Regions from separate parts of the Blautia sp. JLR.GB0024 genome, predicted to be linked through region 3. Evidence: riboswitches for the same ligand, from Rfam matches in the RefSeq annotation. Region 3 holds a riboswitch; each other region holds the start of a gene.
The links. Region 3 has a riboswitch for ZMP and ZTP ahead of pflB (formate C-acetyltransferase). Riboswitches for the same ligand answer to the same signal wherever they lie in the genome.
Positions count from the first base shown of each region.

Region 1 (10,936 bases), on a different contig from region 3:
TCTTCTCACCAAAGGAAGTCTGGAACTTTCTGTTAATGGAATCCGCGATTGCTGCCCTTACGTCCTCATATCCGCTGTTGTTCATATAACCGTGCAGTACAACCGGGTCTTCCTTCTCCAATTCCTCAAAAACTGCCTTCTTCACCTCAGCCGGTGCCGGAACATTGGGATTTCCAAGACTGAAATCATATACATTCTCTGCTCCGTACTTTGCAGCCATAATCTTGCCTTCCTCAAACATGGCACGTATAGCTGAACTGTTTTTTACCAAATTCACCATTTTATCTGCTATCATATTACTACTCTTCCTTTCTATGTAATCTTTCCCGGCAGCTATTCAGCCGGCGAAGCGTTACCGGCATCCACTCTTTAAGACCGCTCTGTAACAGGGTGATACCTGATGCCGCTGCTCTTATGTACGGCCGGCGCAGTAAATGCGCAGTCCCGGCCGGACAGTCAGCTCTCCTGAACATATTTCAGACTGCGCTTCACAGTCATACTCAATTTCGGATACTTAAGATTATACCATTTTCCACCAGACAAAATCAACGTTTTAACACATTAAACCAAAAAAATATTTCTTTTTCTATACAAAGGACAGTTTATAAAGGCTGCTGTAGAGACCATCCCTCTGCATCAGCTCCTCATGAGTCCCCTCCTCTGCGATTCCGTCATCTGTTAGTACAAGGATTCTCTGGGCTTTGCGGATGGTGGACAGTCTGTGGGCAATGACAAATGTAGTCCTGTCCTTTGCCAGGCTCTCCAGGGACTGCTGCACGATCTTCTCGCTCTCATTGTCAAGGGCGGATGTGGCCTCATCGAAGATCAATATGGGCGGGTTCTTCAGGAACACCCTGGCAATAGACAGCCTCTGTTTCTGACCCCCTGAGAGTTTTACGCCCCTCTGTCCAATATCCGTGTCATAGCCATCCTCCAGTCCCATTATAAATTCATGGGCATTGGCTGCTTTGGCAGCGCGAAGCACTTCTTCGTCCGTAGCGTCCGGCTTTCCATACCGGATGTTCTCCATCACTGTCCCGGCAAACAGATACACGTCCTGCTGTACAATGCCTATATGGTTCCTGAGACTCTGCAGCTTGATCTTTCTCACATCCGTGCCGTCCAGGCATACGCTTCCGCTGCTCACATCATAGAATCTGGGAATGAGGCTGCAAAGGGTTGTCTTACCCGCACCTGAGCTTCCCACAAGGGCCACATATTCCCCGGCCTTCACGGTCAGGTCCACATGGCTTAACACTTCCTCCTGGCTCTCCTCATAGCGGAAGGAAACATCGCGAAAAGCAATTTCTCCCTTCACATCTCCAAGCTCCACCGCGTCCGGCACATCCTTGATATCCGGCGCGATCGCCATGATCTCCAGAAACCGGGAATATCCGCTGTATCCGTTCTGGAACTGTTCTGTAAAGGTGATTAGCTTTTTCACCGGGTCTGTAAAGTTATTGATGTAGAGAAGCACTGTCACCAGATCCTCCACAGGCATTTTCCCCCTGGTCATAAAAAATGCACCGACCAGCAGCACTGTTATAGTGATCAGGGTTGTAAATGCGCCCATACCGGAATTGTAGGTACCCATGTACTTATAGCTGCGCTTCTTGGAATCCACAAAGCGCTCATTGCCTCTCTGGAATTTTTTCATTTCTTCCTTTTCGTTGGCAAAGGATTTCACCACACGGATTCCGGAAAGGCTGTCCTCGATCTGTGTATTGATATCTGCGATCCTGGCTCTGTTCTCTCTGAATGCTGACTTCATTTTCCTGTTGTAAATAAACGCATAGACCAGAAGAAACGGCACAAACAGAAACGCTGACAGCGCAAGCTTTGTATTGATAAACATGAGAATGATAAACGCGCCGATAAATTTAATAATAGAGATCACCAGATCCTCCGGCCCGTGGTGAAGCAGTTCACTGATATCAAACAGGTCAGAGGTGATTCTGGACAACAGATGCCCCACCTTCTGGTTGTCATAGAAGGCAAAAGACAGCTTCTGGTAATGTCCGAAAATCTCATTCCTCATATCCCGCTCAATCCTTGCTCCCATGATATGCCCGTAATAGGCAATATAAAAATTACAGAACGCCTCAACCAGCACCAGCGCCACCATGAAGATTCCCAGCTTTACGATCAGATCGGTGGCTTCCTGCACAGGCTGATTCACCACCGTGCTGGTAATATAGCGTACGATCAGCGGTATCACAAGGGTGATCCCCGCTCCTAAAATAGCAAAAAACAAGTCAGAAAAAAACAAACCCTTATAGGGCTTATAATAGCTGACCAGTCTTTTCAGTGTTTTTCCCATCTCTTTTTGTCTCTCCTTTTCTTCTTCTTGTCGTTGTGGGTTAGCATCATAATCCCAGTATAAAACAGGACACTGCTTTTGGCAATGTCCTGTTTAACAAACTTTTATATGGGAAAGCTGTCCCGCACGCACAGCGCCCCATACCCGGTCTGGTTATTTGGATAAGGCCCTCCCAGCAGATGACGCGCACCCCTGCGGAAATACGCCTTTACTTTCTCCCCATAGAGAAAGGGATCATTCCCTCTCACGATTCCCCACTCCATCAAAAGGGCTGCCGAGCCTGTAACAAAAGGCGTGGCAAAGGAAGTTCCCGTTCTGGATGTATATCCGCCGTTTGGAGAAGCAGTTGTAATATCCACGCCCGGAGCCGCTATGTCCGGCTTTACCATATTGGTAACTCTGGTAAACCCCCGTCCGGAAAAATCCGCGTAGGCCTGATATCTGGAATTATAGGCCCCCACAGAGATTACCCGCCCTGCCGTGGAGGGAATGGTAAGGGTGATTTCCGGCACAGGAAACAGAAAACGTGTCCCCTCGTTCAGAGCAGCACCCCCGGGCATCCACAGATTGTACCTTCCATCCACAATTCTTCCCGGAATCAGATTGACTTTCCACACGCCGCTGTCCACATAGGTGTTCTGGGGGATAAAATCGATGAAAATCTCCTGCGACAGGCTGAAAGGACTTGGTTTTCCGTAGTATATGAGAATCTGCGTAGTCCCCAGATTAAATCGCTGAGGCCCCAATATCTCCTGAAACGGGCCTGCCACCTGTCCGTTTGGATGCTGCAGGGAGATATCCATCCGGTCCACATACTGCTTCCATATCTGCAGATTCATTCCCGTCTCATAACCGCCGATCTGAAGCGGAACCACCTGACTCTCTCCCTGTGCCAGGATTCCTGAGGTGTGCACAGCCTTATTTCCCTCATTTCCCGTTCCCACGCAGATCACGGTCCGTCCCAGACTGGATACATTGTCCAGATACGCCTCAATAAGTGATTCACCGCTGTGGGAACCGTAATTGTTTCCGAAGCTTAAATTCAGAGCAAGGGGCATCCCCATGGCAATGGACTGACGGATACAGTAGTCAACCCCCTGCATCAGCTCTGTCGTCCTGGGAAATCCCTCTTCCTGCGGTGTTCCCAGCTTTACAACAATGATCTGACTCTCTGAAGCCACACCCCTGTGAAGTCCTCCGGAAGCCCTTCCGCTGCCGGCCGCGATACCGAGAACACCGGTGCCGTGTCCGCTCAGATCACGGCTTGGGACCACAGAATACCGCTCCGATGACGCGGGTCTGCGAAGCGCTTCATCGATCTGCTCTTTGGTATACTCGGTTCCGATGATATAGCCCTGGGGCGGGCTGCCGGGCACAGTCTGATCCCACAGCCTCAGAATACGGCTGCTTCCGTCCTCATTGCGGAAATCCGGGTGTGCATAATCCACCCCTGAATCCACACAGCCCACAAGCACGCCTGCACCGAAAAGCGGCTGTCCGAGAGGTGAAAATCCGCTCTGCACCGGATTGATGCAGGAAGCAGCGCGCCCCTGCTCCACTGCGATAAACAATCTTTTGGGCATTTCTATGAACTCTATCTGAGGATAATCCGTAAGACCCTGAATCTGGCTTTCCGGCACGGAGAGAATGGCAAAACCACCCAGCAGTTCCACTGCCCGAATCTCCGGATTCAGTGCCCCCTGCAGACTTCCTGAATATTTTACGATCAAATCCCATCTCCGCTCCTCCGGCTCAAATCCCACATCCAGCACAAGAGATCTCTCCCTCTCCCGGGGTGTGGCATCCAGAGCCAGATTCAGAAGATTTTCCAGCTTCTGATCCTGCATGGCAACTCCTGATTTTTGCTGTATCTCTCCATTATATGCAAAAAAAGCAGCCGAAATCTGTCTTTTATAAAACAGATTTCGGCTGCTGTCATATATTTGGTCAAACAGGCTTACGCTGACCGAATCACATTTAACCCTGAAGTGATTTCGTCTTGGTCATAACATGATACGGGCCTGCCACAAAGAACACACCGCCTATCATATTTCCGATCGTCACGAATAACAGGTTGTAGAAATAACCTCCTATGCTGACTGCCGCATCACCTGCGTTCAAAAGCCCAACTGCCAGAATACTCATATTGGCAACGCTGTGCTCAAATCCGCAGATCATAAATACGAAGATACACCAGAATACCATGATCAGCTTTCCTGATTCAGATTTCATCTTTAATGCACACCATACAGCCAGACAAACCAGGATATTACAGAAAATACCCCTTACCAGAAGCTGTACCGGTGTCAGTGACATCTTTGCAGCTGCTACCTGTGCGAAATAAGCACCTATATCACCTTTCGGCACTCCGGTGAGCTGGAATCCTGCTACACCCAGCAAAGAGCCGAGAATATTCCCCACATAACACAATATCCATGCTTTGACCGTCTTGCCCCAGGGAATACATCCATTGAAAGATGCACTTCCGAGAACCATATTGTTGCCTGTAAACAGCTCGGCACCCGCCATGATAACAAGGCTCAAAGCTGCGGCAAATGCAAAAGCCTGCACTGCTTTCAGCATTGGTGACCCTGCTGCATTCAGAGGTGTTCCCAGCGTAAATGTCACAAAACTTCCAAAGGCAATGAAAAGCCCTGCGGTGATGGAAGATACCATATATCCGAAGGTATTGTTCTCCATGAAGTTTATCTTTCCTTTTGCCGCGTTGCAGACTGCATTGAATTCATCAAAATACATACATTTTCCCCCGCTTCTTTAGCTAAATTATGTATACAAAATTCAGGTACGGCTTAACCGTACCTGAATTGTCCTATATTTAGTTTTCAATATGAATTTTGCTTAGAACAGACCGGAAATCTTTCCTGTCTCGTCAACATCGATTCTCTCTGCAGCCGGAACTTTCGGCAGACCGGGCATGGTCATGATCTCTCCGGTAAGAGCAACAATGAAGCCGGCACCTGCGGAAATCTTCAGGTTACGAACTGTTACTTCAAAGTCTTTCGGTGCGCCCAGTTTTGTCTGGTCATCTGTCAGGCTGTACTGTGTCTTAGCCACACAGATCGGGCAGTTTCCATATCCAAGAGCTTCTAACTGAGCAGCCTGTTTCTGCGCATTTGCAGTCAGAACAGCTTTCTTGCCGCCGTAGATCTTCTGAACGATCTGGTTTAACTTGTCCTCAATGCTTCCTTCCAGTTCATAGGAGAAAGTAAAGTCATTCGGTTCTTCCACAAGACGTACCACTTCTTTAGCCAGTGCAACGCCGCCTTCGCCGCCTTTTGCCCAAACTTCGGAAAGTGCAACATTAACGCCCAGTTCTTTACATTTTGCTTCTACCAGGTCAAGCTCTGCCTTGGTATCTGTGGGGAATGCGTTGATTGCAACAACACACGGCAGTTTGTAAACGTTTGTGATATTGCTTACATGTTTCAGTAAGTTCGGGAGACCTTTTTCCAGTGCTTCCAGGTTCTCGTTGTTCAGTTCTGCTTTCGGCACGCCGCCGTTGTATTTCAGGGCACGTACAGTAGCTACGATAACAACTGCGCTCGGTGTCAGGCCAGCCATACGGCATTTGATATCCAGGAATTTCTCTGCGCCTAAGTCAGCACCGAATCCTGCTTCTGTGATAGCATAATCGCCTAATTTCAGTGCCATCTTGGTAGCGATCACAGAGTTACATCCGTGAGCGATATTAGCGAATGGTCCGCCGTGAACGATTGCTGGTACATGCTCCAGAGTCTGAACCAGGTTCGGTTTCAGAGCGTCTTTCAGCAGTGCGCACATAGCACCTTCTGCATGTAAGTCATGAGCTGTAACAGGTTTCTGCTCGGAAACCTTACCATATGTATAACCAACGATGATTCTTCCCAGTCTTTCCTTCAGGTCTGTAATGTCTTTTGCCAGACACAGAACAGCCATGATCTCGGAAGCAACTGTGATATCGTATCCGTCTTCTCTCGGACAGCCGTTTGTCTTTCCGCCCAGACCATCAACTACGAAACGAAGCTGGCGGTCATTCATGTCAACACATCTTCTCCAGGTAATCTTTCTTGGGTCAATGTTCAGGTCGTTGCCCTGATAAATATGATTATCCAGCATTGCTGCCAGCAGATTGTTTGCCGCACCGATTGCGTGGAAGTCACCTGTAAAATGCAGGTTGATATCTTCCATTGGAACTACCTGTGCATAACCGCCGCCTGCAGCACCGCCCTTTACACCGAATACCGGTCCCAGGGATGGCTCACGGAGCGCTACCATTACATTTTTACCTAATTTCTGAAGGCCATCAGCCAGACCTACGGTTGTGGTTGTCTTTCCTTCTCCGGCAGGTGTCGGGTTGATAGCTGTAACCAGAACCAGTTTTCCGTTCGGTTTATCAGATTCTTTTAACAGATTGTAGTCAATTTTAGCTTTGTACTTACCGTACTGCTCCAGATATTTATCATCAATACCTGCTTTTTCTGCAATCTTGGTAATTGGCTCCATTGTGCACTCCTGTGCGATTTCGATGTCTGTTTTGAATCCCATGTTAATACCCTCCTTTTCATGGCAATAGTCTTGTTTTCTGCATGATTCCGCCGCTGTCTGCATATGAATGCTTTTGAAAAAAAAGGGCAACATTTGTCAATTACACAATTACAAACGTTGCCCAGACGGTCGGCTCTCACTTACATTTTGATTTCACTGTGGTGCTCCACATTGTAATCCGTCAGAAATCAAAACTATTATTTTGTTATGTCTATAATTTATCACAATTTCCGATTACTGTCAATGCTGTATTATATTAAAAATTCACAACAACATTTCGACAATTTTACTCTATTTTCCGGCGATAAACGTTAATACTTCTTCTTTTTTGGGCATAACACGGAGTGCCCCTTTCTTTGTAGTGATAAGAGAGGAAGCTCCGTTGGAGAATTCCAGCATTTCATAGAGCTGGTCCTCTGTAAGACCCTCAATTCCGTGCTCCAGCACATAATTCAGTGCGCATGCACCGAAGGTATCGCCTGCTCCTGTTGTCTCAATAGTATTCTCCTGCAGGAACGGTGCGTGGAATACTTCCCTGCCCTCATGGAACGCTGTGCTTCCCTCTTTTCCCATGGTCACGTTCATCAGCTTCAGATTCGGATACCGGGACAGCAGCATATGGGCGCCTTCCTTCACATCTTTCGTCCCGGTCATGAATTCCAGCTCTTCCTCGGAAATCTTCAGGAGGTCACATTTTGAAAGACCGTATGCGATCTGTTCTTTTGCAAGCTCCATGCTGCTCCACAGCGGAGGGCGCAGGTTCGGGTCAAAAGAGATGAGAAGTCCCGCTTCTCTAGCAATATCAATAGCCTTTGCAGTCGCCCGGCGCACACCCTCATGGGTCATGGACAGGGTGCCGAAATGAAAGGCTCTGGCTGATTTTATGTATTCTTCGTCTATCTGGTCAACGCTCAGCATCATGTCCGCACCGGGATTTCTGTAAAACGCAAAGTCCCTGTCTCCATCCTCAAAAGTATGGACAAACGCCAGTGTTGTGTGGACTTCCTGATCCTCATACAAATGACTGGTATCGATTCCCAGGCTGTTCAGCGTATTTCTCAGGGATGTACCGAACTGGTCTTTACCCACAACTCCCAGAAAAGATGTCTTTTTTCCAAGATTATTGAGCATAGCCAGCACATTACACGGCGCTCCGCCGGGATTTGCCTCAAAAATGGGGTTGCCCTGTCCGCTCACTCCGTTTTCCGTAAAGTCGATCAAAAGCTCACCAAGCGCGATAACGTCAAAATTCTTGTTCATATATGTTCTCCTTGTCCGTTTTATTCTACTGTGAATTATATTCGTTTTGCCTGCTTTACGCAAGTACCGCGGCACAATTATTCATAAAAAATACATTGTATGTAGAATTATTGTAACTGTTCAGTCAGGTCTGCGCATTTACTGCGCTGACCGTGCAAAAGAGTAGTGGCGGCAGGTATTCGCCCCATCGCAAAGCGATTTTTAATGGGCGAATACCCGTAACGATTCAGCTGGCTGAATAGTTACGAATTATTCTTAATGAATCGAAAGGTTTTCTTTAGAATTTCTTTAAAATTGAGCCTGCTAATTCTTTTAAATTCTATGGTGTAATTAAGAAGGTAAGAAAAACGTCGAAATTGAGGTGAATTTTATGAATATATTGAACCAAATATGGGAATATGCCTCCATCTGCCCGGAAAGAACAGCCATCTGCTGCGACGGACAGTCTGTTACTTACGGAGAGCTGGAGTTATATTCTGAGCGTCTGGCCCGTCATATTGAGCAGCAATGCGGACAGAACTATGCCCCCATAGCTGTATACGGCCACAAACATCCCCTGATGCCTGCGGCATTTCTGGCCTGTGTCAAATCAGGCAGGGCTTACTGCCCCATTGACACCTCAGTGCCGGACTCCCGGGTGGAAATGATTCTGGATGCCCTGGATTCCCCGATTCTTCTCTCCCTCTCTCCTCTCCATGCGGACTGCAGGGATAAACGAATCCTTTCCCTGCAGGATATTGATGTCATCGTACATACAGATTTGTCCCGCATGGATAACAGCATGGGCGATACCGTACCCGAACCGGTTTCCGGGGATGATATCTTTTATATCATATTTACTTCCGGAAGCACAGGAACCCCAAAGGGCGTCACGATCACGGAAAGGAATCTCAGCAATTTCCTGGACTGGTCCATCACCCTGGGAACCTCCACCAATGCCAAAAAGGGAAAGGTATTCCTGAATCAGGCCCCCTTTTCCTTTGATCTGTCCGTAATGGATCTGTATACATGCCTTGCGGTGGGCGGAACTCTCTGGTGTCTGACAAAGGATGTGCAGAAGGATTACCAGAAACTGCTGGAATCCCTGAAACGATCGGATGCCGCAATTATGGTTTCCACACCATCCTTTGCCGATGTGTGCCTGTCAGACCCGGCTTTTGCACAGACGGCTCTGCCAAACCTCGGACTATTTCTGTTCTGCGGGGAAACCCTTACCAACCGGACAGCCCGCAGGCTTCTGGAGCGTTTCCCCTCTGCAAAAGTCATGAACACCTACGGTCCCACAGAGTCCACCGTGGCAGTCACCCAGGTGGAAATAACGCCAGAGCTGGCTGCCGGCACTTCCCCTCTGCCTGTAGGCAGGCTAAAACCCGGCACCACGCTGCAGATCTGCGGTCCCGACGGGCGCGTACTTCCTGAGGAAGAAAAAGGGGAGATCATCATACTGGGCAATACCGTAAGCCCCGGCTATTATCAGAACACACTGCAGACAGAAAAGCACTTTTTTACATACACAGAAGAGGGAATCCCCGCACAGGGATACCGCACAGGGGACAAAGGATATCTGAAAGACGGCATGCTCTATTACTGCGGACGCATAGACCTGCAGATCAAGCTGCACGGATACAGAATCGAGCTGGAGGATATTGAAAACAATCTTCTCCGTCTCCCCCAGATAGAAAAAGCTGCCGTACTCCCCAACATAAAAGACGGGCGTGTCAAAAGCATCAGTGCCTATCTGGTCTGCCCCGGCATGACGGCGCCGGAGCGTACTTACGCGGAAATGCTGAAAGAGAGTCTGCGCACCTTCCTTCCGGAATACATGATACCGAAAAAACTCATCTTCATGGACAGGCTTCCCATGACCGGAAATGGCAAGGTTGACAGAAAGGCCCTCGGGAGCGCAGTTCTTTGAGTTTTTATGAAGGGCTTTCCTTCTTTATCTGCCTCTTTTTATTCCTGATTCCTGCCGTCATTCTGGGCATCATGGAAAAAAAGATGGGGCATTATACCCTGGCCGTATCCCTGGTCTTCATAGTACTGGTCTTCGGCCACAGCCCCGGACAGTTCCTCTATCTGCTTCTCTTTTACGGATGGTCCTATCTGGTGGTGCGCGGCTACGCTGCTGTCCGCGCCAAAAACGGCAGGAATGAAAAACAATACTACCTGTTCCTGGCAGCCATGCTGCTGCCCCTTATATTATGTAAACTATCGCCGCTGTTCCATATGAACATATTCGGATTCACCGGCATTTCCTATATGAGCTTCCGCAGCATCCAGATGGTCATAGAGATTTACGACGGAATCATTTTGGAGGTCCCACTCCTGGAATTTTCAGGATTCCTCCTTTTCTTTCCCTCCATCAGCTCCGGTCCCATTGACAGAAGCCGCCGGTTTCACGATGACTGGATGCGCATCCTGCCAAGGGCAGAATATCTGGATATGCTGGCAGAAGGTATCTTCAAACTACTGCTGGGCCTGGTCTACAAGCTGGCGCTGGGCACCCAGCTCTACACCCTTCTCACTATATGTGAGCAGTCCATGGGACGCCGGGACGCCCCCTGGTATTTCGCCGCAGGCTACGCCTGGCTGTACGGCTTCTACCTGTTCTTTGATTTTGCAGGCTATTCCCTCATGGCAGTGGGAACCGCCTATATTCTGGGTGTCAGGCTGCCGGACAACTTCCGCGCTCCATTTCGGAGCCTGGATATAAAAGAGTTCTGGGACCGCTGGCACATTACCCTGTCCCACTGGTTCCGCGATTTCCTCTTTACCCGTTTCATTATGAAATGCTCTAAGAAGAAATGGTTC
Region 1 is NZ_JBANBF010000002.1:836,518-847,453, reverse strand. Features, by position in the region: gene V8Q34_RS07805 (pyridoxal phosphate-dependent aminotransferase) at 1-295, opposite strand, end outside; gene V8Q34_RS07800 (ABC transporter ATP-binding protein) at 587-2,320, opposite strand; gene V8Q34_RS07795 (S8 family peptidase) at 2,425-4,167, opposite strand; gene V8Q34_RS07790 (formate/nitrite transporter family protein) at 4,298-5,077, opposite strand; gene V8Q34_RS07785 (formate--tetrahydrofolate ligase) at 5,180-6,865, opposite strand; ZMP/ZTP riboswitch at 6,978-7,064, opposite strand; gene V8Q34_RS07780 (carbohydrate kinase family protein) at 7,157-8,125, opposite strand; gene dltA (D-alanine--poly(phosphoribitol) ligase subunit DltA) at 8,496-10,040, shown strand; gene dltB (D-alanyl-lipoteichoic acid biosynthesis protein DltB) at 10,037-10,936, shown strand, end outside.
Region 1: another riboswitch for ZMP and ZTP. It lies ahead of V8Q34_RS07785 (formate--tetrahydrofolate ligase); the one in region 3 lies ahead of pflB (formate C-acetyltransferase).

Region 2 (10,936 bases), on a different contig from region 3:
TTAAAGCCATCATGGAGACCAGACCGATACAGCCTGCGCCCATGACAACAGCCTTCTGTCCCAGATGAGCATCTCCCTGGATCGCAGCATGGAATCCGACTGCCAGAGGCTCGATCAGAGCGCCCTCCAGAGTGCTGACATTGTCCGGCAGCTTGAAGCAGAGATTTGCCTCATGGGCAACGTATTCCTGGAACACACCGTCAACCGGCGGAGTTGCAAAGAATACCACGTCCGGGCAGAGATTATACTTGCCTTCCTTGCAGAATTCACACTGTCCGCAGGTTTTTCCCGGCTCCAGTGCCACACGGTCACCAACCTGCAGATGCTTAACATCCTTACCGACTTCCACTACAACTCCGCCCGGCTCATGGCCCAGTACGAAAGGCGGTTTTACCACGTAATCCCCGATTGCCCCTGTCTCATAATAGTGCAGGTCAGAACCGCAGATTCCCACATAATCCAGCTTTACCAAAACCTCGTCGTCCTTTGGCTGGGGGATGGGTCTTTCTTCAAAATCCATCTTCTGGATATCCGTCATTATTGCTACTTTCATCATGCCTTCCATCTCTTGTTTTCCTCCTCTTATGAATGTACATTATGTGACTTCATTATAAGTCAGAAACGTATATATCACAAGTGAAATTCATGTCTTTTTCCTTCAAATTTCTTTGAATTTTTTTATTCCGATTTCTTCCATAATAAAAAAAGAGGCAGGGATAAAACCGGAAATTCCGGTCTTATCTCTGCCCCAAAGCGGAGGCGAAATCAATTAGTGATGGAACAGACGAATGCCTGTAAATGCCATCGCCATATTGTACTTATTGCAGCACTCAATGACTGCGTCATCGCGTACGGAGCCGCCCGGCTCTGCGATGTATTTTACGCCGCTCTTGTAAGCGCGCTCGATATTGTCTGAGAACGGGAAGAAGGCATCAGAACCTAATGTGACATCTGTCAGCTTGTCCAGCCATGCGCGTTTTTCCTCACGTGTAAACACTTCCGGTTTCTCTTTGAAGATCTTTTCCCATGCTCCGTCAGCCAGAACATCCATATATTCCTCACCGATGTAAACATCAATGGCATTGTCTCTGTCAGCACGGCGGATACCGTCGATAAACGGCAGATCCAGTACCTTCGGGCACTGTCTCAGCCACCAGTTATCAGCCTTCTGGCCTGCCAGACGGGTACAGTGTACACGTGACTGCTGGCCTGCGCCGATACCGATCGCCTGTCCGTCTTTTACGAAACAGACGGAATTTGACTGTGTATATTTCAGTGTGATCAGAGAAATCTTCAGGTCCATCAGCGCATTTGCAGGAATCTCTTTATTCTCTGTCACAACATTGGAAAGCAGCTCATCATCAATGGAAAGCTCCTGTCTTCCCTGCTCAAATGTGATGCCGAATACCTCTTTATGCTCCAGCGGAGCCGGCTGGTAATCCGGGTCGATCTTGATCACATTGTAGTTGCCGTTCTTTTTCTGTTTCAGGATTTCCAGTGCCTCATCGGTATATCCGGGAGCGATAACACCGTCGGAAACCTCTCTCTTGATCAGCATTGCTGTGTCTTTATCACACACATCAGACAGGGAGATAAAATCTCCGAAGGAGGACATTCTGTCAGCGCCCCTTGCTCTCGCATAGGCACATGCCAGCGGTGATAACTCGCCCATATCGTCTACCCAGTAGATTTTTTTCAGCACATCTGTCATAGGAAGTCCCACTGCCGCGCCTGCCGGAGACACATGTTTAAAGGAAGTTGCTGCCGGAAGCCCTGTGGCTTTTTTCAGCTCTTTCACCAACTGCCAGCCATTAAAAGCATCCAGGAAATTAATATATCCCGGCTTGCCGCTTAAAACTTCGATAGGAAGCTCGCTGCCGTCAGCCACATAGATTCTGGAAGGTTTCTGGTTCGGATTACATCCGTACTTTAACGCTAATTCTTTCATATTCCGATTCTCCTTTATGCTTTTCTATTATTTATTTTTATTCACGATCCTGGTTTCATACTCACCGGTTGCGATATCTATATAACGTACAAACAGAGATACTTTATTGTCCTCATTCAGGCTCTCCCACACATCTTTTGTGAATGCATCGATATCATTGGGAACTCCCACCAGCTTCGGTTCTCCCTCAAAACTCGGCAGCGGATTGCCGTCATGCATATAAGTATGAATGAAATGTCCCTCTCCGTTAACCGGGTTTTCATAGGTAAATGTATAACGGCAGCAGCTCTCAGGATTGCCGTTATTGCTCTTTAAAATAGACATGGCATAGTGGTATGTGCCGTTCTCCACCTGCATGATACCGGAGATTCTCGGTGTATAATTAGGGCCGTCCGGCTCAAATTCACGAGTTCTCAGGGACTGCTCAAAGGAGATTCCCTTTTCCATACCTTCATAGACAGTGTCTGTCTGGTCACCGTTGGTGACGATCGTCTTATTTCCGATCACACGTACCGGTGCATATATAATCAGGCTGGGATCAGTCAGCTTAGACGGGTCAAATGCCTGGGTGCGGATACCCTCTCCCTCTTCAACGAACACACGGTTTCTGCTGTTCTCACTTCTGCCCATGATAAAATATGCAGTAACTGCCTTTGTTCCATCCTCAGACTTACCAATAACAATTCCCCTGCCCGGGTACGCATTTTCTCTCAATTCATTTTCAAGTGATAACATTTTCATGAATTCCTTCTCCTTCTCATTTTGACCATAATAAACTGCTGCCGACCAACCGACAACTTTTCATAACAACAAAAAAAGCCCACACTCTGAACATACTTGCCCAGACGGTCGGCTTCCAACACTTATACTCCCTGTGGTTCATTCCACTTCCGTCAGTCATATAAGCAATTTAAACATTATCACGGAATTCTCCCCTTGTCAACGCTTTTTGACAATTTTTATCAAAAACCTTTCACTCCCATGTTATCCGTATCCTGCAGCCGCTCCTTCCCATGATCAGCCCGGGGAATAAACTCTCCCCGGACAGAATGATTTATAGGACTATAATTTTATTGCGGCAGGACAGATAGTGTGTTAAAATAGAAAAAAGCATATTTTCTAAAAATATATCTAATTTTGGATCCATCCCAGGATTCAGAATATCTTAGAACATTTCATAACAGCAGGCCACTGCCATCCGGCCTGTCCCTTCGGAAAATTCGTGCTTTTATCACCTTTATCAGCAGGGGTTTTCGGAAGAGTGTAAAACCTCCTGCAAGTGACAATTAAATAAAAAGGAGGTTTTACATGGAAGAACAGAGACCACATGTACTGCAGTGGCATCCGGCCTTTTATGCCGGGATACAAATTGAACTGGAGACTGAAGCGAATACTCTGCTTTTTGAGAATGAACATCAGCTTGGAACCAAGCCAAAGGAAATTGATGTATTGATCATCAAAAAGGAAAAGGGGCGATAAAATACCCATGCAGCTCATCTTGACAAAAGAACTGTCAGAAACCCAGAACCTGTGGCTGAAAAGCCTGACTGATGAACTGGAAGAAATCGAAACCGTAAAGCATTTACTTGAGCAATACGGAAAGCATAAAGGAAATATCCTGTATAAATCGGTAATGAATTTAATTGTCCGTGCCAATCAGGAAAAATTCAAGGAGGTGAAAACAATGTGTGAAGCACTGGAAGAATTGATGAAAGACGAGATGGAGGCAAAAAGGACAGAAGGAAAAGCTGATGCCGTTTTGGAACTGCTGCTTTCCCTGGGCAGCGTATCTGAACAATTACGAAAAGTAATTATGGAACAGAAAAATACAGCCATTTTAAATACCTGGCTTATATATGCAGCCAGAGCAGAATCCATAGCGGATTTTGAGCAAAAGATCAAAAATGACAGCTTTACCGCAAAAGCAAATCCCCACTAATACACGCTGCGCCCCTCCGCGCCGGTACCAACAGGCCAGCCATATCTGACTGGCCCTCTGCATAGTCTGCTGTCCGTTTCTTTTTATCCCTCACACACCTGAAAAATATAGAATTTCAAATAATAAGACTCCTCCGCGGCCCAAAGAATCGGATGATCCGCTGCCTGTGTCCGGTACTCCACCTGCCGCAGTCTTTTGTGCACATTTCTTGCCGCCTGCCCGATGGTCTGTGTAAACATCTCATAGGACATAAAATGCGAACAGGAACAGGTAGCCAAAAATCCCCCGTCCTTCACAAGCTTCATAGCCCGCAGATTGATCTCCCGATACCCCTTCACAGCGTTCTTTACAGAATTCCGCGATTTGGTAAACGCCGGCGGGTCCAGTATTACCACATCGAACTTCTTCCCCTGCTCCTCCAGCCTGGGAAGCAGCTCAAACACATCCTCACACATAAATGTTACAGTCTCTGACAGCCCGTTCAGCGCAGCATTTTCCCTTGCCTGCTCAACAGCCAGTTCTGATGCATCCACGCCCAGCACGCTCTTTGCCCCTGCAATCCCTGCATTCAGTGCAAAGGACCCTGTATGCGTGAAACAATCCAGCACCTCTGCATCCCTGCATAATCTCTGGATGGCCAGTCTGTTGTACTTCTGGTCCAGGAAAAATCCGGTCTTCTGTCCGTCTTCCACATCCACCAGATACTTCACGCCGTTCTCGCAGATCTCCACCTTTGTATCAAAGGGTTCCCCGATAAATCCTTTTACCAGTTCCATCCCTTCCTGTCTTCGCACCTTGGCGTCACTCCGCTCGTAAACACCGCGGATCACCACACCGTCCCGGGCCATCTCCTCCTTCAGAAGTTCCAGTATCTTCCCCTTCAGCCTGTCAATCCCAAGTGCCAGTGACTGTACCACCAGCACATCAGAGAATTTATCCACAACAAGTCCCGGCAGAAAATCCGCCTCACCGAAGATCACACGGCAGCTGCTTGTATCCACTGTTTTTTTCCTGTATTCCCAGGCATCCCTCACCCGTTTCCTCAGAAATTCCTCATCTATTTCCTGCTCTGACTTCCTTGTCATCATACGGATTCTGATTTTGGAGTTGGTATTGATAAATCCTCTGCCCAGGGGATAGCCGTCAAAATCGTGAACGATCACCATATCCCCATTCTCAAAGCTTCCCAGGATACTGGCGATCTCATTGTCATATACCCACGGACCTCCCGCTTTCAGGGAACGTCCCTCCCCCTTCTTCAGTGTCGCAATTGCAAGACTCATGTGTGTCTTCCTCCATTTTCTCTATTTTTTCTGTCCCAGCACAATATAAGCGATTCCGCAGAACAGGCCGCCTACCGGGAATAGGACCCAGCTCACCTGCCAGGCATTCTGTAAAAAACTCCAGAGCAGATAAACTGCCGTTGTCACGATCATGATACAGGCCGACCATTTGGCAGCCAGCGGCATATGGCTTTCCTCATCCAGCATACGCAGCTGCTCCGGTGTCAGACGCTCACGGTACAGCGGATCATGCTCTTTATTGTACTCCTCTATATTATATTTGCTTTTTGCAAGGCCTGTATGGACCAGAAGCATAACACCCACACTGACCATGAGAAGCATCACAAAGCTGTAAAATGCGGATGCCTCCACCCCAAAAGGCGCAGGCAGAAACTTCTGCAGTTCATCTGCCACAATACTCATCAGAATGATCCCGATACCTGCTGCGATCCTCACTGAAAAGACGCGGTTAAACCGGTCTGTCTCCTCCTCCGTGTAGAAGGGCTGGATGTAAGGATGCTTTTTTGTAAAATCGCTGTGCCGGATTCCTGCAACCACCACCGTCAGTACAGCTACGATCACAAAGGGCAGCATCACAATATCCTGCAGATTTTTCATAAAACCTTCCATCCCCTCAAAAAGAGTGGTGAAGGCACCTCCTATTATCAGTAATCCCACACATAAAGTAACTGCTTTTCCAAAGCTGTTCATGTGCTCTTCATATTTTGAGGAATCTTCTACACGCTCCGCCTGTGCGTCTCCCCGCATAAGGGTATCCATACTGCAGGAAAACAGATCACAGAGCTGCAGGATTTTTTCCATCTCAGGATAAGAAGTACCTGCTTCCCATTTGGAAATTGTCTGTCTGGACACCTCCATCTTCTCTGCAAGCTGTTCCTGCGTGATCTCCTCCCTCTTCCTGTAATACTGCAGATTCTCTCCAAAACTCATAATGATTTCCTCCATTTCTTAATCTTGATTTTGGAATCATTATAGAATTGCGTTCATGTAAACACTACCAATTTCCTGTTGCTTTTGAGGAAATCCATGTAAACTTACGGTTGCACCCCGCTGTTTAAGCGGGTTTTCACACTTTTCCACCGGGGGCAGAACGCATCCATATATCCATAAAAAATCCGGTTGTGTCCCCGCTCTAAAAGGTGGACCAGCTCATGGGTGACCACATATTCCAGACATTCCCTGGGATATTCCCCCAGCCAGACATTGAGCCAGATCCTCCTTTTCTCCACATTGCAGGTCCCCCACCTGGTTTTCATATCCCGCAGGCGCCACTCCTCGGCGTGGACACCCACTCTCTCTTCACACTCCCGTATGACCTGAGGCAGTATTTCCTCCAGACGTGTTCTGCACTCCCGCTTCTTTTCCTCCCGCTCCGGGCCTTCATATAATTCCCAGGGCTGCGGACTCTTTCTTTTTCCCTGCCGTTTTGCTTCGATCCAGTCACTTCTCTCCCGGATGAAACGTCTGATATCATGTTCCGGCATCCGAAGCGGTGCGGATACACGAACGCTCCCGTCCGCGCCCACGCGCAGATACATATTGCGGATGGCTTTTTTTGTGACCTGGATGTCCAGTCCGTTCTCCGTAAGATGATAAATCTTTACACTTTTCCCGGAGGTCTTTACCATGCCAGGACCTCCGGTCCGTTCTCTGTCACAAGCACCATGATCTCCCACTGGGCGGAGGGCAGTCCGTCCTCTGTATAAACAGTCCAGCCGTCTTCGTCATCAATAAAGATATCACTGGCGCCCATATTAACCATGGGTTCTATGGTAAACATAAGTCCCGGCGCCATCACCATGCCTGTATCGGCCCTGCCGATATACCCAACCCATGGGTCCTCATGGAAATCCAGGCCAATACCGTGCCCTCCGATCTCCTTCACTACGCTGTAACCGTTTTTCTCTGCATGCTCATGGACTGCCTGGCTCATATCCCCCAGAAAACCCCAGGGCCTTACCTGCTCCAGTCCCTTTTCCACACACTCTTTTGTGACACGCACAAGGCGCTCCTTCTCCTCCCCCACGTCACCGATACAGAACATTCTGGAGGAGTCAGAGTAATAGCCGTTCAAAATCGTGGACACATCCACATTGATGATATCCCCCTCCTTAAGAATGATCTCTTCTGAGGGAATGCCATGACACACCTGATTGTCAATGGAGGTGCAGACGCTCTTTGGAAATCCTTCATAGCCGAGAGGGGCCGGCACTGCCCCTGCCTTTGCGGTGATGTCATATACCCAGCGGTCAATTTCGGCTGTAGATATTCCCTCTTTGATATGCTCTGCAACATAATCCAGAATGGCAACATTGATCTCAGCGCTCTTCCTGATCCCGGCGATCTGCTCCGGTGTTTTAATGATCTCCCGCTTGGGGACGATTCGCCCCTGGGACTGCAGATGAATCAGCTTATCATCAAAAGGTCCGTGGCATTTTTTATATTTTTTCCCGCTGCCGCACCAGCAGACATCATTTCTCCCTAAACGATTCAATTTATTTCCTTCCTTTCCCTTAAAATCTCCCTTAATTTTTCTGTCACAGCCTCCGCAAAAACTCTGTGTCCCTCAGGGTCCAGATGGACAGAATCCTCCGCACCGGGCATAGTCACAGACGCCGCATCCAAAAAGGCGCAGCCCTGCCGCTTCGCTGTCTCCCTGTAATATCCGGCCAGCTCTCCGGAGATCTTCACTGCCCGCTCTCCGCCGAACATGGGGGAGAATTTGTGGTCCACGATCTCCTCCCGGATCTTAAGAGGAGATACCAGCAGAATCTCCGGCACCGGCTCCCGGTTCTCCCGGAAATACATCTTTATGGTCTTCACCAAAGTCTCCGCTCCTGCTGCCACATCGGACGCAGACAGGGAAAACCGCTGTTTTATATCATTTGTCCCCAGCATCAGCACCACCACATCCAGAGGGCTGTGGCTTTCCAGACAGGGAATCAGGTATTTCAGCCCGCTTTTCATCCCTTCAATGGGATCATCCCAGACGGTCGTCCTTCCATTCTGTCCTTCCTCGATGATTCGAACCTGTTCCTCCTTCAGGGCCTCCTGCACCAGACTGGTCCAGCGCACGCCCCAGGGAAAACGGCCCCCGGTCACGCCGTCATATCCGTGGGTATTGGAATCTCCATAGCATAATACATTTTTCATCTCTTATTTCTCCATTGCCTCGTATTCTTCTCTTGTAATGCAAAACAGGTCATGGGGCATGTCGAGCCCATAGTAATGCTTCACAAAGGAACCTGTTATCGTCATGCCGTTTCTTCTGGCCACATTCCGGGACGGCGTATTGTTATCCCGGATAATAGAATAGACTTTATCAGCCTTTAATGTCTCAAACGCGTAATCCCTGCAGGCCCTGGCAGCTTCCGCAGCGTAGCCGTGGTGCCAGAATTCTTTACAGAACAGATATCCAACCTCCAGCACCTGTTCTTCCCCGCATTCCTGCATGGTAAGGCCGCACTGGCCGATCAATTCTCCTGTCTCTTTCGATATAACTGCCCACAGGCCAAAACCATACTGCCTGTAACGTGCAAGCTGCCTTTCCAGCCACTCCTCTGCCTCCTCATCGGAAAAAGCATGGGCATAGGCATACATCACTTCCGGGTCCTGCAGCATTTTGTTCAGAGCTGCCTGGTCTTCCCTGCACATTTCCCTGAGCACAAGACGCTCCGTCGTAAGCACAGCATTTTTCATGATCATAACTCCTTCTGATATGCGATCCTCGGTGTTCCATCTTCCATGTATACAGTTCCGCAGCGTTTGAAACCATTCTTTTCAAATACCCGCTGCATAGGTTTATTATCCCTGTGGGTATCTCCCCGCATGTTGCCGCACCGGGCCAGACACCACTGTACACAAAAAGAAGCCACGCCCTTCTTTCTCCCTGCAGAGGCTATCCGGTGCAGGAATCCATAGGGCTTTTCATTCAGCCAGCAGCCATTCTCTATCCTCCGGTAATTGGGTTCTTCTCCTGTCTCGAACATAAAAACACCCTCTGTTCCGTCCGATGACTCACAGAGATATAAGGCGCTGCGGTTTAAATCCTTTTCTATGTCTTCCCGCGCCGGGTAGCCGTTTACCCACTGTCCGGGATTGCCGTTCTCTGCCATGTACTTTCTGGCATGCTCATACAGGGACATGACTTCATCTATATCTTTTTCTTCTGCTCTGCGAATATGAAACTCTGCATCCATCTCTGTCTCATCCTCTCCTGTGATTCACTCCGGGGCTGCCATGACCGGATAATGGCCGTTCCACAGAATACGCATACACTTGCGCATGGCCCCCAAAGCACGATATGCACAGTATACCACGGTTTTTTCTGTTTTTCCACCGGGCCTGCAGGATTTATCTGAGGTTCCCGTTGTATGAATCCTTTGTAATTTTCAGATAATAATATAATTTTCATTCTCTTTACAGTTACATGAATTTTTATTGATAAATTTTCATTTTACTTCTTGACAAATGAAAACATGACTGTTATAATAAAGCCATAAACAAAGAGAGAACAAAATAAAAAACAGAAAGGACTGATACCACCGAAAACGTAAATTACCATTCATAATTTTAAAGAAAGGAAGGTACGGACCACCAAGAACATAACGATTTAACCCATAATAAAAAAAGGAAGGTAAAGTCCCATGGACACATCAGATTAAAAGAGTCATTCGGAATGTAAACTTCGAATGACTCTTTCCTATTGTCTGAAAAACATTCTGCTGCATCCTTCCATACCGGAAGAATGTTGTCTGCTGTCTGCAGTACATGAAAGAAACCCTTCAGGATTTCTCCCAAAGGGTCTGGTTCATAATACTGCATACTGTTCTTAATGTGCAAACGGTGAAAGCTCCAGCCGGATAAAATATCCCTGGTCATGGGAACATACCGGACATTTCTTAGGCGCTTCCTTGCCCCAGTGGATATAACCGCATTTTAAGCAGATCCATCCGGTCTCCACATCTGATACAAAGAGATTCTTGTCCTCCAGAAACTGTGCGAATTTTCCGAAACGGTCTCCATGGAATTTTTCAATATCAGCGATCATATGAAAAGAATTCGCGATCTGTGTAAACCCTTCCTCTTTCGCCTTATCCCCGAAGTTCTTATACACATCATCATGCTCTTCATATTCATTGTGCTGTGCCATACGGAGAAGTTTATCCATATCCGGAGAGATATCTACCGGGTAACCGCCGTCGATCTGAATGGTCTCCCCTGCCATCTCCTTTAAATGCTGGTAAAAAATGTAGGCATGCTGGCGCTCCTGGTCAGCCGTATAGTTGAACACAGCTTCCACAACATGCAGATGTTCTTTTTTCGCCTGGGCTGCTGCAAAGGTGTAGCGGTTTCTGGCCTGACTCTCGCCTGCAAAGGCGCGCATCAGGTTCTCTTTTGTTACGCTTTCTCTAAAATCTACAGACATACAATTGCCTCCTGGAATTTATTTTCCATGTTATTTTTTCCAGAAGATGCAATTTTATACCTGAATGTTACAGCCGTATCAGATGGTATTGTACAGGGCAACCAGGATTTCCAGGATCTGTTCCCTGGTAAAACGGCTGCTGTCCAGACACAGGTCGTATCCCTTCATGCTGCCCCATTTCTCGTCTGTATAGTTGTTGTAATAGTATTTTCTCTGTTTATCCACTTTTTTTATGAGCTGCTCTGCCCCTTTTTCATCCCATACGGTCCGCGCCCGGATAGTTTTGATCCTTTCCTCCATAGGCGCGTAGATAAAGA
Region 2 is NZ_JBANBF010000004.1:461,372-472,307, reverse strand. Features, by position in the region: gene V8Q34_RS13085 (NAD(P)-dependent alcohol dehydrogenase) at 1-565, opposite strand, end outside; gene V8Q34_RS13080 (phosphoribosylaminoimidazolecarboxamide formyltransferase) at 770-1,948, opposite strand; gene V8Q34_RS13075 (IMP cyclohydrolase) at 1,976-2,689, opposite strand; ZMP/ZTP riboswitch at 2,781-2,859, opposite strand; gene V8Q34_RS13070 (hypothetical protein) at 3,257-3,427, shown strand; gene V8Q34_RS13065 (hypothetical protein) at 3,435-3,887, shown strand; gene V8Q34_RS13060 (class I SAM-dependent rRNA methyltransferase) at 3,971-5,170, opposite strand; gene V8Q34_RS13055 (helix-turn-helix transcriptional regulator) at 5,192-6,121, opposite strand; gene V8Q34_RS13050 (M48 family metallopeptidase) at 6,226-6,819, opposite strand; gene V8Q34_RS13045 (methionyl aminopeptidase) at 6,813-7,685, opposite strand; gene V8Q34_RS13040 (SGNH/GDSL hydrolase family protein) at 7,682-8,344, opposite strand; gene V8Q34_RS13035 (GNAT family N-acetyltransferase) at 8,348-8,890, opposite strand; gene V8Q34_RS13030 (GNAT family N-acetyltransferase) at 8,893-9,390, opposite strand; gene rbr (rubrerythrin) at 10,023-10,619, opposite strand; gene V8Q34_RS13020 (cytidylate kinase-like family protein) at 10,698-10,936, opposite strand, start outside.
Region 2: another riboswitch for ZMP and ZTP. It lies ahead of V8Q34_RS13075 (IMP cyclohydrolase); the one in region 3 lies ahead of pflB (formate C-acetyltransferase).

Region 3 (10,936 bases):
TTCAAATACATAGTCCGGACATACCGTGTAACATGTGGCACAGGCTACGCACAGTTCCTGATTGACTTCCACGACTTCATACCCTTTTTTATTTGTTTTTCCAGATCTGCTGACTGCCCCTTTGGGACATTCCTCTATGCATCTTCCGCAGGCTTTGCAGCGGTGAAGATGAAGTATTACTTTCTCCATAATTTCCTCCTCTGTCTACAGTAAATTCTGCACCTGGCCCATTTTCCCTTCACAGTAATATCTCGCATTGTACGCTCCGATTTCCAGTGAGATCCGGTATGCCTCATCCGAATAAAAGGCTGTATGCGGTGTTAAAATCACATTGTCCCTGTGCAGAAGCGGATTCTTAGTTAAATCCGGGGTTTCACTTTCCAGAACATCAAGCGCTGCACCTTTTACCAGCCCCAAATCCAGGGCCTGTACCAAATCTGCCTCTACGACAGCTCCGCCCCTGGCTACATTGATGAGAAACGGCTGTTTTTTCATCTTACGGAACATATCCATGTTCAAAAGCCCCTCATTATCTTCTGTCAGGTTCATATGTACACTGATGATATCCGAAATTTCCAGCAGTTCATCCAGCTCTGCCCGGTTCACATTCATATTGTCCATAACCTCTTTTGACACATATGGATCATAGGCCACGATCTTCATTCCGAAACTCCGGGCTCTTTGCGCAACCGCTTTACCGATTTTGCCAAATCCGATGATTCCCAGCGTTTGCCCCTCGATTCTGTGCACTCCCATTTTCTGAATAGTTTCCATTTCCCATGCGTAGTCTTCCTCAATTCTCCTTCTCAGATAAGGGAAACGACGCTCCAGAGAAAGAATCAGAGCCAAAGTGTGGTCAGCCACTTCCTGTGTACAGTAGCCTGATACATTGGTCACAGCGATTCCCCTGCTTTTTGCATACTCTACGTCCACAAAGTTAAAGCCTGTCGTTTCCAGTGCAATAATTTTACATTTCTGCATCCTGTCAATTGCTTCTTTTCTGATAGGCGCAAAGTCTGAAATCACTGCATCTGCCTGGCTTAAAATCTCATAATAAGCATCTAAATGTTCCGGTTCATACACTGCCCTCAATATTTCCGCATCCGGGGGCAGGCAGTTGATCTCTGTCTGTAAATCTCTGTCTTTTGTTTCTGGAAATACTGTAAATACAACTTTCATTCTTCTTTACCTCCTTGTTTTCCTGCTGATTGAAATACTTTCAGTTTTGCTTTCTCTTCCGGCGTCTGTCTGCCCCAAATACTAATCGGGAAAAAGAGCAGCGCTGACACCGCAAGCCCGGGCCAGAAACTGTCTGTCTCAAAAATTTTTCCCCACTTCAGGGCATTGCCCAAAAACCAAAATAGTACGACTGCCAAAGAACAGGCCGCCGAATAAAAGGCTGCGCTGCTGTTCGCTTTCTTCCAGCACACTCCGAGAACGGTTGGAAGAAATAATCCGGCAGAATTAATCGTCAGTGCAATAAACAAAACATCAATAATATCCTGCCGGTACATTGCAAAAAGTAATGCCACAAATCCTATTCCAAAGGAACAGCACGTACTTAAATGTCTTATTTTTTTATCCGTCACATCCCGGTTGATATATCTTTGATAGATATCCTTCGTTAGATTTGTAGATGCTGTCAGCATTAAAATATCTGCTGAAGACATTATGGCAGCTATAATTCCCACCACTACAATTCCCCGCAGTCCCTGGGGAAATATATGGATGATCAAATAAGACAGCGCATTTCTGCTATCCGGCAGATCAGGCATAATAACCTTTGTACTCAGTCCTAAAAAGGTGGCTGACACCGCAATGATGAAAATTCCCGCAGCAGCCAGCAGAGAGCCTCTTCTGGATGTCTTCACATCTTTTGCCGCTATACACCGGGTATATCCATCCATATTTGTATAGAAGGAAAACAAGGTCGTTAATCCCAGTGCGATGATACTTGGCCACCCCCATGCTCCGAGATTCATATAGGAATCCGGCAATGACTGAATCGCTGATATACCGCCGTCCATATGCATAATGCTGAGCGGAACCCCGAGGATCACAATACCCAGAAGTAAGATTACGGTCTGTACCCAATCCGTGTAGGTGACCGCAAGGAGACCCCCGAAAGCAGTATAAAATGTGATCACTGCTGCAACTACAATCAATGAAACCTTTGAGTCCCATCCTGTCAGCGCACTTAATGTACTCCCTCCTGCCAGAAACTGACTCGCCACAAACCCGATCATACCCAGAATTGTACAGATGGTTGCCACCATTCTCGTTTTGGAATCGTATCTGCTTTCAATAAAATCCGGATATGTCAGTAAGTTCAATTTTGTACTCAGCCTTTTTATGGTTCCTGTAAACGTAAACGCAAAAATCACAAGACTGACTGCAATGACAACCACATACCAGACTGCCGTTATCCCCATGGAATACGCTCTCTCGGCAGTCCCCACAATAGAAGCACCTCCTATCCAGGAAGAAAGCCACAGACATGTAATGGAAAACACACCCGCTTTTCTGCCTGCCACAAAATAATCATCTGAATCCTGCTGTTTTTTACCGGAATATATACCTATAAAGAGCATACCTGCCATATAAAAAACAATAATACCGATATCCAAACCACTCAAAGGAATACCTCCTTCCGTTCACCAGCCCCGCGCGCGAACTGGTCATACCAGTTATTAAGTACATTATACACTGGTACGACCAGTTGTCAATAATTTTCAGATATCATTTTCTCTATTTGTAAAATATGCAGATTTTTGGCACGCATTTTTTGTATATTATTTACAATCTCTCCCACAACACCATTGATTTTTTTCTTATAAAATGATATTTTATTAGGTAAATGGTATTTCATGCCATCTTACGTTAAATGGTCGGAGGAAAACAAATGGAAAAAGAATCAGAACCGAAAGGTTATCAGATAATTATCAGTGAATTACAGAAAATGCTTGCAAACGGTGAATTAAAATGCGGGGATAAACTTCCCTCTGAACGAAATATGACCACTCTCTTTCATCTGAGCAGAACATCTGTCCGTGAAGCCCTTCGGGCAATGGAAATGATCGGGATTGTAGAGAAACGCCATGGGGAGGGAAATTATATTGTAAATAACGCGGAAAGTTCCCTGACAGATGTACTTTCTATTATGCTCATATTGAATGATGGAGCTCTTGATGAATTCATGGAATTTCGTAAATGGATAGAACTTGGGGCAGTCAAAAGCGTGATTGCTTCCTCTTCTGAAGAGGAAATCCTTTCTCTGGATGAAAAATTATCTGCCTATGCCGATTCATCCTCTGTCCATGAAAGGACTTTAAAAGATATTGATTTTCATAAGGCTATCGTTTGTTTATCCGGAAATCCTTTTTTTATTTCCATTTTTAATGCCATCTCTGCTCTTGCCGTCAATCATCTGGAAACCATCATACAGAGGCTTACGTCTAACGGAAAAGACAATGCAAAGGTAGATTCTATTTACCAGGAACATGAAATGATTCTAAATGCCATAAAAAAAAGAGATTATTCTATGGCGGAAAGATTTCTGGATTATCACATCCAGACTTTCACATAAAGAGTCTTCTCCGCTGTGTATCGCAGCGGCATAACTGTTCACAAGCTGCGATACACAGCATTGTGAACAGCGGCGCCTGAAACCACATGGTATAAATAGATGACGAAAATATTGGTAAAGACATTTCATTTTCCGCTTGACATTCCCCATTTTCTATGTTAATCTGTAACAAGTGTTTTGATAAAGCCTTGATTTCGCATATATCCGTAAGTCATTCTTTTATTCATGATTTACTGTTATATGCGTTTTTTGTTTTGTAAAATGCATATAAAAATTAGGAGGTATCTTTCATGAATAAAGGTACAGTAAAATGGTTTAACTCAGAAAAAGGTTTCGGATTTATTACAGGGGAAGACGGATCTGATGTGTTCGTACATTTCTCAGGAATTAATTGTGACGGTTACAAATCTCTTGAGGACGGCCAGGCCGTGACTTATGACTTGACCAGAGGAAACCGCGGCATGCAGGCCGTTAATGTGTGTGCTGCTTAAACCAGAATATCACTGCACTGTCTTATGAATACCTGGCTGTGATCCACAACAGCAGGTATTCGTAATCTGTATATCAATTAGTCAGAGCTATGATTGATGTTACAGCTAAGTCGGCGGGGTTTATTTTGTATTCCTTGCTGGCTCAACCTAAATTAACTGAATTTCACGATTCATTTATATATAAATTTTCTGCTGACAAAATTCTTATTTTCCAAAACTCTCCTATCCGTATTTATCCCCTATGCAAACTTTTATGCAATAACAATATCAAACGATCTGCATATAATAAACCAACAAATAATGTTCAGGTACACATATTATGAACAATGACCCCCGCGGTACAATCATTCAGCAGGGCAATATTATGCGCATAGATAATGCATTGATTGAAGAGGTATTCTGTTTTAATAATTCGATCGGTCATATCCTTATCTCCTATGCCGTTCCCGAGGCAAATCAGACCACTTCCATACAGACCTTACGTCTGAATATAGGCAGAAACACTGTGATTCTGAATATGTTCGGACAGCGTGTTGACGCCTGTCAGCTTCGGCAGGGTATGTGGATAAATGCCGTATTTTCCTCACGGATGACACGAAGTATCCCGCCCCAGGCCAATGCGTTTCTCCTTCTTGTCAGGAGAAATCCCCGTCCGCAGACCAATACCACGGATGGACGGATTGCTTCCATTGACCTGAGAAACAGGTTCCTCTTTACGGGAAATCCCAATGATATCAACAGCCAGATCCGGTTCACAGTCACGGACGATACTGTTATTCTGAACCGGTTTGGAAATCCCATCAGCCTTCGGGCGCTCCGCCCCGGGCAGATGGTCAGGATCAACCATGCCAATTTCCAGACGGCCAGTATTCCGCCTCAGACCACTGCCTTCCGGATACAGGTGATATAGGAAATCTTATGGACACAAAAAAAGCTGGCATCTCATACAGAAATGTCAGCTTTTTTACTGCTCGCCTTTTTCATTATAATACAATTCCCAGCATCTCTATGAGAATCCCCCAGAACACACCTGTCCCATAAAGGATTCCAATGAGTCCCAGATTCTCTTTCATTCCTTTGTTCGTTCTGCAAAGCACCAGAACGCCCACTCCGGCTCCCACCAGAAGTCCTGCCATCATCTGTCCTGCTCCCAGGATTCCTGTCAGGTAGAGCTGTGTGATGACCACAGAGGAGGCGCAATTGGGAATAAGGCCCACCAGTGCAGCCAGTAACACACCGATCATGGGTTTGCTGCTGATAAAGTAACCGATATTATGGCTGCCCACCAGCTCCACGCAGAAACCGATCCCCAGGGAAACCAGGAATATGAAAACCGTGATCTGCAGGGTGTGGAGAAAAGCAGATTTGATGATACTGCCGTTCTCACAGTGGCAGTGTTCGGATTCACACAGATCATGGATCTCTTTTTCATGGTGGTCCCTGTGTATATGTCTGTATTCTTCCCGCTCTCTTCTCTTCCTGCCGCCGAACCGCCATAATATGTCAATGGCAAATCCCGAGACAGCTCCCAGTACGATCTTCAGTCCCAGAATACGCAGGATTGTGCCTGCAGCCACGGATTCGGAGATAAAGATGGGCAGCATCTCATCTGAAGTGGAGAGAAAGATAGCCAGCAGTGTTCCTGCGGATATAACCCCGCCGGAGTAAAGACTGGCAGCGGCAGCGGAAAATCCGCACTGGGGAAACGCCCCCACAATGCCGCCTATAAGGGGACCAAAATGTCCCGACTTTCGCATAATCTGTTTCGATTTATTTTTTGTCTTATGTTCCAGGTATTCCATGACCAGATAAGTCAGGAAAAGGAAAGGAATCAGCTTCGCCGTATCCAGCAAAGCATCCAAGATCACGTCAAGTACCATTCATACAGCTCCCTTCCGCATCAGAGTTCATCACTGTGCCAGTTTCTAATCATAGCATAAAACCGGGACAAACTCAACGCCGGATTACTATATTTTACAGATATACCTAAAAACAGGCAACGGCAGCAGAAATCCCGTGTCTTTCCGCTGCCGCTCTTTTTATGCGTTTTGATAACCTGTATATTCACTTGTATGAAGCAGTCTATTTGCATTCTCCACCCGCTCTTTTGTGGGCGGTTCGATTCCCTGCAGGGGGTAGGGAATACGCATATCCTGCCATTTGAAAATCCCCAGTGTGTGATACGGCAGTACCTCAAAACGCTGTACATTGCCCAGGCTTTTAACAAACGCGTCCAGCCGTATCAGGTCTTCGTCATAATCGTTCCGCTCCGGCACAAGAACATGGCGAATCCATACAGGCTTCCGGATTTCCGCCAGATATCCGGCCATATCCAGGATATTTTCGTTGCTGCATCCTGTCAGGATCTTATGCTTTTTACTGTCGATCTCTTTTATGTCAAGAAGCAGTAAATCCGTGACTTCCATAAGGCGGTTGAATTTATGGAAAAACGGCTCGTGCCTGGAAAACGGATTCCCGGATGTATCCAGAACCGTATGCACGCCATTCTCCTTTGCCTTGGTAAAAAGCTCCAGCAGGAAATCCATCTGCAACAGCGGTTCCCCGCCGCTGACAGTGATTCCGCCCTTGTCTCCCCAGTATGCTTTATAGCGCAGTGCCTGCCCTAAAAGCTCATCTGCTGACATCATATCCATGGAACTGGTGCTCCAGGTATCCGGATTGTGGCAGAACTGGCAGCGCATTTTGCACCCCTGCAAAAAGATCACAAACCGGACACCCGGTCCATCCACGGAACCGAAGCTTTCTATGGAATGGATGGAGCCTTTTCTCAAACTAAATGCGCTCATGTGCGGAGCGGGCAATCACATCAAGCTGCTGCTCGCGTGTCAGGTCAATGAATTTCACCGCATAGCCGGATACACGGATGGTAAAGTTGGCGTATTCCTCTTTTTCCGGATGTTCCATGGCATCCACCAGCTTCTCTATGCCAAACACATTTACATTTAAGTGGTGTGCGCCCTGGTCAAAGTATCCGTCCAGTATGTGGACCAGATTGTTGATCCTCTCCTCCTCGGAATGTCCGATGGCACCCGGATTGATGGTCTGTGTGTTGGAAATTCCGTCAAGTGCCCACTCATACGGGAGCTTGGCAACAGAGTTTAAGGAAGCCAGAAGACCGTTTTTCTCAGCACCGTAGCTTGGATTAGCTCCCGGTGAAAGGGGTTCTCCTGCTTTTCTGCCGTCCGGAAGAGCGCCTGTGGCCTTGCCGTAAACCACATTGGATGTGATGGTCAGGATTGAGGTTGTAGGCTCGGAATTGCGGTAGGTGGGGTATTTTTTCAACTTCTCAAGGAATGTGTGAAGCAGCCAGACTGCAATATCATCCGCCCGGTCATCATCATTTCCGTAGCGCGGAAAATCTCCTTCTGTCTCGAAATCCACAGCCACGCCTTCCTCATCGCGTATCACCTTCACCTTGGCATACTTTACAGCAGAAAGGGAATCCACCACATGGGAAAATCCTGCGATTCCTGTTGCAAAGGTTCTGCGGACATCGGTATCGATCAGTGCCATCTCCGCTGCTTCATAGTAATACTTGTCATGCATGTACTGGATCAGGTTCAGAGTATTTACATACAGTCCTGCCAGCCAGTCCATCATGATCTCATATTTACGGATCAGCTCATCATATTCCAGATATTCGGAGGTGATCGGTTTGTATTCCGGTCCAACCTGCACTCTTGACTTCTCATCCAAACCGCCGTTGACAGCGTATAAGAGGCATTTTGCCAGGTTTGCCCGGGCACCGAAGAACTGCATCTCTTTTCCGGTCTGTGTAGCTGATACACAGCAGCAGATGGAGTAATCATCTCCCCATACAGGGCGCATCACATCATCATTCTCATACTGGATGGAACTGGTCTCCACAGAGATATAAGCAGCATATTTCTTGAAGTTTTCAGGCAGCCTGGATGAGTAGAGGACCGTCAGGTTCGGTTCCGGCGCAGGTCCCATATTCTCCAGTGTGTGAAGGATTCTGTAGTCCGTCTTTGTCACCATGGAACGGCCGTCCTGTCCCATACCTGCCACCTCCACGGTAGCCCAGACCGGGTCGCCGGAGAAGAGCTGGTTGTAAGAAGGAACGCGGGCAAATTTAACCATTCTCAGTTTCATGATAAAATGGTCAACCAGTTCCTGTGCCTCTTTCTCTGTCAGCATGCCATTTTCCAAATCCCTCTGAATATAGATATCCAGGAAGGTTCCCACACGGCCCACGCTCATGGCAGCGCCGTTCTGTGTCTTGATGGCTGCCAGATAGCCGAAATACAGCCACTGGACTGCTTCTTTGGCATTCTCGGCCGGTTTGGAGATATCGTATCCATAGCTTTGAGCCATTTTCTTCATATCGGCCAGAGCGCGGTACTGCATGGTGATTTCCTCTCTCTGACGGATGATCTCATCTGTCATGATACCGCAGCCGCAGTTATCGTAATCTTCTTTTTTCTTTTCCATCAGGAAATCAATACCGTAAAGTGCCACTCTTCTGTAGTCACCTACAATACGGCCGCGGCCGTAGGTATCCGGAAGTCCTGTGATAATCTTGTTATGACGGGCTTTTTTCATCTCCGGTGTGTACGCATCGAAAACACCCTGATTATGCGTTTTGTGATATTCTGTAAAGATTTTATGAAGTTCCGGAGCCGGTGTGTAGCCATTGGATGTGCAGGAATCTTCCGCCATTTTGATACCACCGTAAGGCATAAATGCCCTTTTCAGCGGTTTGTCGGTCTGCAGCCCCACTACCTTTTCCAGGTCTTTTAATTCTTCACTGATATAGCCCGGCCCATGGGAAGTCAGTGAGGATACGATTTCCGTATCCATATCCAGAACGCCGCCTTTTGCACGCTCCTCTTTCTGCAGTTTTGAAAGTGCAGACCAGAGTTTTTCCGTGGCTTCTGTGGGTCCTTCCAGGAAGTCCTGGTTTCCTTCATACGGCGCGTAGTTGTGCTGGATAAAGTCACGTGTGTTGACTTCTTCCTTCCAGATTCTACCTTTAAATCCATCCCATTGTTTGAAGTTATTCATCTTTGCAAGTCCTCCTTCTAAGACAATAATTGTGTCGGAAACTGTACTGTAATGTGACCGGACTCATTAAAAAAAGCCGGTCCTATCCAGACAGCTTCTGCCCAGACGGTCGGCTAAATCAACGTTATACTCCCTGTGGTTCATTCCACTTCCGCCAGTCATATAACACTTGTAGTATAAAGCATTTTTTTAAGAATTGTCAATAAAAGGAATGGAACTTTTATGTTCTTTTTAGTATACATTGCTGCAGAAAAGATTACTTATTACCGGAATGGATAGCCATTTGCAAAAGGCGGTAATCTGTACATGTGGTTCAAAGGACCACTGCCCGCACCCAGATTAAGTCCATCCTGCAGCGCACCGGTCAGATAATTTTTTGCGTTCTTAATTGCTCTTTCCAGGGCGTATCCGGCGGCAAGATTGCAGGCAATAGCCGAGGAAAGTGTACATCCTGTTCCGTGTGTATTTGGATTTTCTATCCTCTTTGAAGAGAACCAGATGTATTTTCCTTTCTCATACAGCAGGTCATCAGCTCCATCTGCCAGATGTCCGCCTTTTAAAAGGACAGCGCCGGAACCGTAACACGCTATTTTTTCTGCTGCCCGCTCCATCTCACACGGTGTACTGACAGAAAATCCGCAGAGTGCCTCCGCCTCCATAAGATTTGGTGTCACCACTGCTGCCAGAGGAAAAAGCTCTTCTTTCAGAGCTTCCTGCGCATCTTTGGACATGAGTCTGCTGCCGCTTGTGGAAATCATGACCGGGTCTAAAACTACATCCTGTACCTGGTATGTTTTCAGCTTTTCTGCAATCACACGGATAATCTTTTCATTGGGTATCATACCGATTTTTACTGCATCCGGACGAATATCCGTAAAAACACAGTCCATCTGTTTTGCCACAAACTCCGCATCTGTTTCCCGGATGCCGTATACGCCTGTTGTATTCTGTGCCGTGAGAGCTGTGATCACACTCATGGCGTACATTTTATGAACGGTTATTGTCTTAATATCCGCCTGTATCCCGGCTCCTCCGCTGCAGTCCGAACCGGCGATCGTCAATACCTTTTTCATCTGTTTTTCCCCCATTCTTCCCAGCTTTCAAGATAAATATCTGCCAGTTTCAACAGTTTTTCTCTGTCCTTTTCCGAATAAAAATCGCGTATAACTGCCACTGTAAACCCGGATTTTTTTGCTGTCTCTGCGGCAAAATATGCATCTTCAAACACCAGAGTTTCTTCTTTTTTTGTACCTAAAATCCCCATCGCCAGCTCATAAATGCGCGGATTTCTTTTGCCTGCTCCGGCCTCTGTACAGGTGAGAAGGCCGGTAAAATATCCATCAATCCCATTATTTTTAAGAGCTGCCTCGATCAGAGGTCTGTCCGTAGATGTGGCAATGCACATTCTGACATTACGGCTCTTTAAATCCTCCAGTACCTGCAGAACGCCCGGTTTTATCCGAATCACTTTTTCATAACAGTCATATATCATCCTGTTGAATTCGTCAATGATCTCATCGCGTTCCAGGCGGATCCCGTAACTGCTGCGAAAATACTCTGCGGATTCCTCCATGGTCATGGTCTCCAGCTGCTCCTTCGTATCCTCCCCGGGTCTGATCCCTTTCCGCCTCAGATAGATTTCCCCTGCCCGGTCCCACAGCCCCATAGAGTCGAACAGCGTACCGTCCGCATCGAAGACAGCCCCTTTTATTTCTCTCATTTTTCTGTCATCTCCTTCGCCAGAGCCAGCAGCTCCTCACAGGCTTTTCTGATATCCGGCTGTCCGTAGATACCGGATATGACAGACACTCCG
Region 3 is NZ_JBANBF010000001.1:322,907-333,842, reverse strand. Features, by position in the region: gene V8Q34_RS01470 (4Fe-4S dicluster domain-containing protein) at 1-189, opposite strand, end outside; gene V8Q34_RS01465 (C-terminal binding protein) at 205-1,179, opposite strand; gene V8Q34_RS01460 (sodium:solute symporter family protein) at 1,176-2,636, opposite strand; gene V8Q34_RS01455 (FadR/GntR family transcriptional regulator) at 2,903-3,586, shown strand; gene V8Q34_RS01450 (cold-shock protein) at 3,877-4,077, shown strand; gene V8Q34_RS01445 (hypothetical protein) at 4,397-4,987, shown strand; gene V8Q34_RS01440 (putative manganese transporter) at 5,061-5,957, opposite strand; gene pflA (pyruvate formate-lyase-activating protein) at 6,117-6,884, opposite strand; gene pflB (formate C-acetyltransferase) at 6,871-9,123, opposite strand; ZMP/ZTP riboswitch at 9,216-9,295, opposite strand; gene thiD (bifunctional hydroxymethylpyrimidine kinase/phosphomethylpyrimidine kinase) at 9,387-10,196, opposite strand; gene V8Q34_RS01420 (HAD family hydrolase) at 10,193-10,843, opposite strand; gene thiE (thiamine phosphate synthase) at 10,840-10,936, opposite strand, start outside.